Regions from separate parts of the Bacillus sp. Brlt_9 genome, predicted to be linked through region 1. Evidence: predicted binding sites of a transcription regulator. Region 1 holds the regulator's gene; each other region holds the start of a gene.
The links. The regulator Rex, encoded in region 1, represses fermentation and respiration genes when NADH is low (regulators of the CRP and FNR family bind a similar motif). The targets are predictions, from matches to a motif close to TTGTGAAATATTTCACAA.
Positions count from the first base shown of each region.

Region 2: pflB (formate C-acetyltransferase) is a predicted target of Rex. The motif match lies at 668-685, and genes of this name have one in related genera.
Region 3: VF726_RS30535 (L-lactate dehydrogenase) is a predicted target of Rex. The motif match lies at 1,293-1,310, and genes of this name have one in related genera.

Region 1 covers NZ_JAYJLO010000023.1:11,087-13,295, reverse strand. Annotated here, with positions in the region: gene VF726_RS31155 (ABC-F family ATP-binding cassette domain-containing protein) at 1-893, opposite strand, end outside; gene VF726_RS31150 (redox-sensing transcriptional repressor Rex) at 1,081-1,710, shown strand; gene VF726_RS31145 (YdiK family protein) at 1,740-1,931, opposite strand; gene VF726_RS31140 (CPBP family intramembrane glutamic endopeptidase) at 1,928-2,209, opposite strand, start outside.
Region 2 covers NZ_JAYJLO010000008.1:176,508-178,716, forward strand. Annotated here, with positions in the region: gene VF726_RS25225 (glycosyltransferase family 2 protein) at 1-457, shown strand, start outside; gene pflB (formate C-acetyltransferase) at 796-2,209, shown strand, end outside.
Region 3 covers NZ_JAYJLO010000019.1:26,114-28,322, forward strand. Annotated here, with positions in the region: gene VF726_RS30530 (PTS transporter subunit IIC) at 1-229, opposite strand, end outside; gene VF726_RS30535 (L-lactate dehydrogenase) at 252-1,202, opposite strand; gene VF726_RS30540 (spore coat protein) at 1,448-1,696, opposite strand; gene VF726_RS30545 (hypothetical protein) at 1,710-1,895, opposite strand; gene VF726_RS30550 (lysostaphin resistance A-like protein) at 2,042-2,209, opposite strand, start outside.

The DNA.
Region 1 (2,209 bases):
TTACGACGGCTTTGCGCACGTTTTGTTGTAGATGCACGAGCTATATTTTTTTGAACGAAGTCCTCAAGCTTAGCGATTTCATCTTGTTGTTTTTCATAACGTTTCATTTCTTGCTCGTATAGTGCTGATTTTAAATCTAAATATTTACTGTAGTTACCAACAAATCGTCTGCTTTCTTTATTCGAAATTTCATATACTTGTGTAACGAGTTTATCTAAGAAATAACGGTCATGGGAAACGATTAGTATTGCGCCAGGATAGCCTTGTAAATATTGTTCAAGCCATGTTAATGTTTCGATATCTAAATGGTTTGTAGGCTCGTCCAAAATAAGTAAGTCTGGTTTCGTTAATAATAATTTACCGAGAGCTAATCGTGTTTTTTGTCCACCACTTAATGTGGAAATTGTCGTCTGGTGCGTTTCAACTGGGAAGCCAAGACCACTTAAAATCGAACGGATATCTGCTTCGTACTGATAGCCACCTTGATCTTTATAATCTAATTGTAATTGGTCATAGTCAGCTAATAATCGTTCATATATAGCCTCGTTTGAAAAGTTTTCTTCTTTTCCCATCTCTTGCTCTAGCCTTCGAAGTTTTGTCTCCATTTGCTGCAAGTGTGTAAAGACGGTTAACATTTCATCCCAAATTGTTAAAGACGTTTCTAACCCGGTATTTTGAGCTAAATATCCGATTGAGACATCTTTCGGTTTTATAATTTCGCCACCATCATGAGATAACTCACCAGCTATTATTTTTAATAATGTAGATTTTCCGGCTCCATTTCGTCCGACTAATGCGATACGATCTTTCGTTTGAACTTCCAATTTTATGTTTGCAAGAATCGTTTCTGCACCGTATAATTTCGAAAGCGCGTTTACTTGTAATAAAATCAATGTTTTCACCTCAAATAATTTCTTAACTTTGCCATGTTTATATTTCTCAATCATACTAAAAATAGTGTATAGTTTAAAATACAGAGAGAATACTTCTTCTTTCTATTATACAAGGAATTTAATAAGTGCTAAACTTCTGTATTTGATTAAAGCATATGAATAAAGATAGGAAGAGAGGAGAGGTTATATGGATCAGCAGAAAATTCCACAAGCCACTGCTAAGAGATTGCCTCTATACTATCGATTTATCCAAAATTTATCTCTATCTGGTAAGCAACGTGTTTCATCAGCCGAATTAAGTGAAGCGGTAAAAGTTGATTCCGCAACGATTCGAAGAGATTTCTCATACTTTGGAGCGTTAGGGAAAAAAGGATATGGATATAACGTAAATTATTTATTATCATTTTTCCGTGAAACACTCGACCAAGATGATATAACACGTGTAGCACTTATTGGAGTAGGTAATTTAGGGACCGCTTTCTTACATTATAATTTCACGAAAAACAATAATACAAAAATTGAAATGGCGTTTGACGTTAGTGAAGAGAAAGTTGGAACAGAAATCGGGGGTATTCCTGTATATCATTTAGATGAATTAGAAGAACGTCTATCAACTGATATACAAGTGGCAATATTAACAGTACCAGCTACAGTAGCACAATCTGTAGCAGATAGATTAGCTGAAACTAGTGTGCATGGTATTTTAAATTTCACACCAGCACGCTTAAATGTGTCAGACAATATAAGAATTCATCATATTGATTTAGCAGTAGAGTTACAAACACTTGTTTACTTTTTGAAGAATTATCCACAATAAAACGCAGAGGTCGCTTCCTCTGCGTTTTATTATTGTTTTTTCTTTGTGAATTTAACTAAGATAAGGCGAAGTGCCAAATTAAAATCAATTGTTGCCATAACTGCAAATAGTATTGTCCACATATTCCAAATTGTATCTGTTACGTTTGTAATGGCGAAGCGGGTAAAGATACATCCTAGAAGGAAGTACAATGCAGCCATGAACAATGGTGAGTTTCTCATAAAAATCCTCCGATAAAGCCTTGCATTTTTTCAGCTTCTTTAATCATTTCTTGAATTTGTTCATTGCTCATTAAAACTTGAGCAACTGCAACTAATGTATTCATTGCAACATGAGCTGCGATAGGGACGATAATACGCTTCGTTTTTACATATAAAAAGGCGAATACGAGTCCCATAGAAGTGTATACCAATAAGTGAGTGAAATCAAAATGAATTGCTGCGAATACGAGAGAACTAATAATAGCAGCAATAAAGAAGTTGAACTTCTTATAAAGTGT
Region 2 (2,209 bases), on a different contig from region 1:
TTTCGCAAAAGCTATTGCAGATGGAATGGATGTCGCATTAAATGACCTAAATCATTATTTAGAGTTAAGAGTACCACTTCATCTTGTAACTGCATTTAAATATGCATTAAATTTAGCTTGTGATAGAAAAGATCTAGGAGTAGGATCTCTTATTGCTGTACCGAATGCGTTTAGTCGTAAGTGCTTGAAAGAAATCGGTTATAGATCTTTACTCTCACCTTGTGTAGCACAAGTGAAAGCGATTTTGTCGGGATTCGAGATTGCATGTGTAAGTCGTGTAGAGGTCGATAAGATGAACCGTATTCGCCTTAGTGAACATTTTGCAAAAATAGGCCATCCTCCAGCTGTTTTGCGAATTGTAGGTGATCATATAGAAGGATTAGAGCAATTAATTGCATTAGAAGGCAGTCGTGGTGGATTCTATGATGGGAATAGAAAAAGAGATGTTTTAGAGTAGTAACAAAAAAAGTGTACAACATATGTACACTTTTTGTTCTGTTATAAAAACTATAACAGATTAGGAGATAAGAGTATTACAGCTCTACAATGGGTATTGTTCTTATATTACAAAATAGGACTCGTATATAAGGATACCAAAAAAATACAATTAAGGGAAGGGTTAATTATAAAGACTTTTAAGTGAAGTTAACACTATACATATAGTAGTTTGCTCAACATTTCACAAACATGTCACAACTATTTCGTTCACTTTCGCCAAAAAGTAGTATTCTAAGTGTGTAAGCTGTTATATAAAAAATCTTAGTCCTGTACTAATCAAAAATGGAGGAGATTAGGATGACTCAAGTATTAGAAAATGTTAAAAACGCATGGGAAAACTTTAAAGGTGAAAAATGGAAAGCAGAGATTGATGTTCGCGATTTCATTTTAAATAATGTAAACGTTTTCGAAGGAGATGAATCTTTCTTAGCGGGAGCAACTGAAGCAACGAAACAACTTTGGGATCAAGTAATGGATTTAACAACAAAAGAACGTGAAAACGGTGGCGTTCTTGATATGGATACAAAAATTGTTTCTTCTATTACATCACATGAACCAGGATATTTAAATAAAGATATTGAAAAAGTAGTCGGTTTCCAAACTGAAAAACCATTTAAACGTTCTTTACAACCATATGGTGGTATTCGTATGGCGGAACAAGCTTGTGAATCTTATGGATACGAAATGGATAAAGAACTTAGTCGTATTTTCAGAGACTGGAGAAAAACTCATAACCAAGGTGTATTCGATGCTTATACACCAGAAATGAGAAATGCACGTAAATCAGGTGTAATTACTGGTCTTCCAGATGCATACGGACGTGGACGTATTATCGGTGACTATCGACGCGTAGCGTTATATGGTATTGATCATTTAATTGAAGCGAAAAAAGCAGATTTAAATTTAACTGGCGGTGTAATGAGCGAAGATACAATGCGTTTACGCGAAGAGTTATCTGAGCAAATGCGTGCACTTCAAGAGTTAAAACAAATGGCTGCTTCTCATGGCTTTGATATTTCTAAGCCAGCAACAAACGCGCAAGAAGCATTCCAATGGTTATACTTCGCATATCTTGCAGCAATTAAAGAGCAAAACGGAGCTGCAATGAGTCTTGGACGTACTTCTACATTCTTAGATATTTATATTGAAAGAGATTTAGCAAATGGTACTTTAACAGAAGAAGAAGTACAAGAAATTGTGGATCACTTCATTATGAAATTGCGTCTTGTGAAATTTGCAAGAACACCTGATTATAATGAATTATTCTCTGGTGACCCAACTTGGGTAACTGAGTCTATTGGTGGTATGGCATTAGATGGCCGTCCATTAGTAACAAAGAACTCATTCCGTTTCTTGCATACATTAGATAATTTAGGACCAGCTCCAGAACCAAACTTAACAGTTCTTTGGTCTAAACAATTACCACAGAACTTTAAAAACTACTGTGCAAAAATGTCTATTAAAACATCAGCAATTCAATATGAAAATGATGACATTATGCGTGCTGACTACGGCGATGACTACGGAATTGCTTGTTGTGTATCTGCAATGAGAATTGGTAAACAAATGCAGTTCTTCGGCGCACGTGCAAACTTAGCAAAAGCATTACTATATGCGATTAACGGCGGTAAAGATGAAAAATCTAAAGCACAAGTTGGTCCTGAGTATGCACCAATTACTTCTGAAGTATTAGATTATGAAGAAGTTATGC
Region 3 (2,209 bases), on a different contig from region 1:
CCATAGCCGAGAAGATTACAAGACCATTTGCACCGAGCATAAAAGCAATTCCGGCACCAATGGCTGGTGCCATAAGTGATTTTGCAACAACTCCGATTGTAATAAGCAACGGAATATCAACAATTCTTCCTATATTTTCGATTAGTAAACCAATTCCAAGGGATACGAAAATACCTTGCGCGATTCCAGCTGACGCTTTAAATACACGAGACATTATATATTCCTTCATTTGTTTCACCTTCTCCTATAAGTTAGTAACCAATTGTTTTCATATAATCACGTAAAATATCGTTTGATTTTGCGAATCGAGATTCTTCATCCTCTGTTAAGTTTAGTTCTACAACTTCTTTCATACCATCTCTAGTAATAATAGCTGGTACTCCTGTACAAATATCATATTCACCGTACTCCCCATCTAAAATGGCCGATACAGCAATGACACGGTGATCATCGTTAAAGATTGAACTCGCAATATATGCTAGAGAATTTCCGATTCCGTAATAAGTAGTACCTTTTCGTTTATAAATTTCCCATCCAGCTTTTGCAGTCTTCTCAACAATTTCATCTAAATCTATTTCACCAAATCGTTCTTTTTGTTCTTCTAAAATTTGCAGAATTGGTTTTCCACCAACAGTTACGTGTGACCAAGCAACCATTTGAGAATCACCATGTTCCCCTAATGAATACCCGTGAATACTGCGAGGATCTACATGTAACATTTCAGATAAAATTGTTCGTAAGCGAGAAGAATCTAGTGATGTACCAGTACCGATTACACGATTTCTAGGTAATCCAGATAATTTCCAAACTTGATATGTAATAATATCAACTGGGTTCGATGCAAGTAAGAAAATACCATCAAATCCACTTTCCATTACGCCGCCAACAACACTTTCCATAATCTTTGCGCTTGCTCCTAAAGTATCTAAGCGACTTTGCCCTGGTTTTGGCGCTGGTCCTGCTGTAATAATAACAATGTCCATATCTTTGCAGTCTTCATAACTTCCTGCATATACTTTTGTTCTTGTATTTGTAAAGTTAATGCAGTGTGATAAATCCATTGCTTCCCCAACTGCACGTTCATGATTTATATCAATTAATAATAGCTCTTCGCAAATGCCTTGATTGACAATGGAATATGCACAACTTGATCCAACTAATCCAGTACCGATAATTGCAATTTTTCTTGTATTTCGTTTCATAGCAATCTCTCCTAATTGATCATGTAATCTATTTTTTTGTTCTTTACACTCTTCATTATAGAGGTTCTCACGATAGAAACCATGGATAGTTTGTGAATTATTGAACAAAGTTTTTGTCCTTTTTGTGAATTGTTATATTCAATTTTCGTCATATTTGTTACAACTGGAAAAATATTTATTATATATTTATTGACATACACAAAAGAAAAAAACGAGCGACTTCATTCGCCCGTTTTTTCATCCCATTATTCTGCACTTAATTGACCTTTTAATTGCTGGACAATCATTGGATTCGCGGGTGCAGCTGGTTTATAATAATTTTTTTGCTTTGCGTACTCATACATATTACGTTGGCGCATCTCATCTTGATTACGAATTTGGATTAACGTTTGATGTAATTGTTCATTATCAGACTGAGAAATATAATTTGCATAACTCGTTAAACTTGCATTTAATCCTGCTAAATAATCATTTACCATATCTTTTTCATTCATGTTCCGCTTCCTCCTATCCTAGGAAAGTCATTAATTGTTGCTTCGTATTTCGTGCATCTTGCGCATCCTTTTGTAACATTTGTTTCAGTTGTGGATCTGTACACGTCTGTGCATACTGCTCCAACTTGTTAATAATTGTTGCGTGTCCACCGATCAAATGACGTAAGTTTTCTACTTCAAGCTCTGTTAAGTTTTGCATAGGATACTCCTACCTTTCTTTATTCGTTCACTGTTAGTATTTAGCTCTTTTTTGATTGTATACATGAATTAACTTTTTCACGTGCATACAAAATAAAAGATGAATAGCTAAGCCATTCATCTTTTATACTGGTTATGTATTTATTTTTATAGAGACACAATCACACTTATACTCACAAGTAAGTTCCATATGATGTGTAAAATAATACTAGGTATAATAGATTGCGTCTTTTTGTATAACATAGCAAATACAATCCCCATAATCATTGCCGTAACCGGAAAACCACCATGAAGAATCCCAAAGATGAAGGAAGA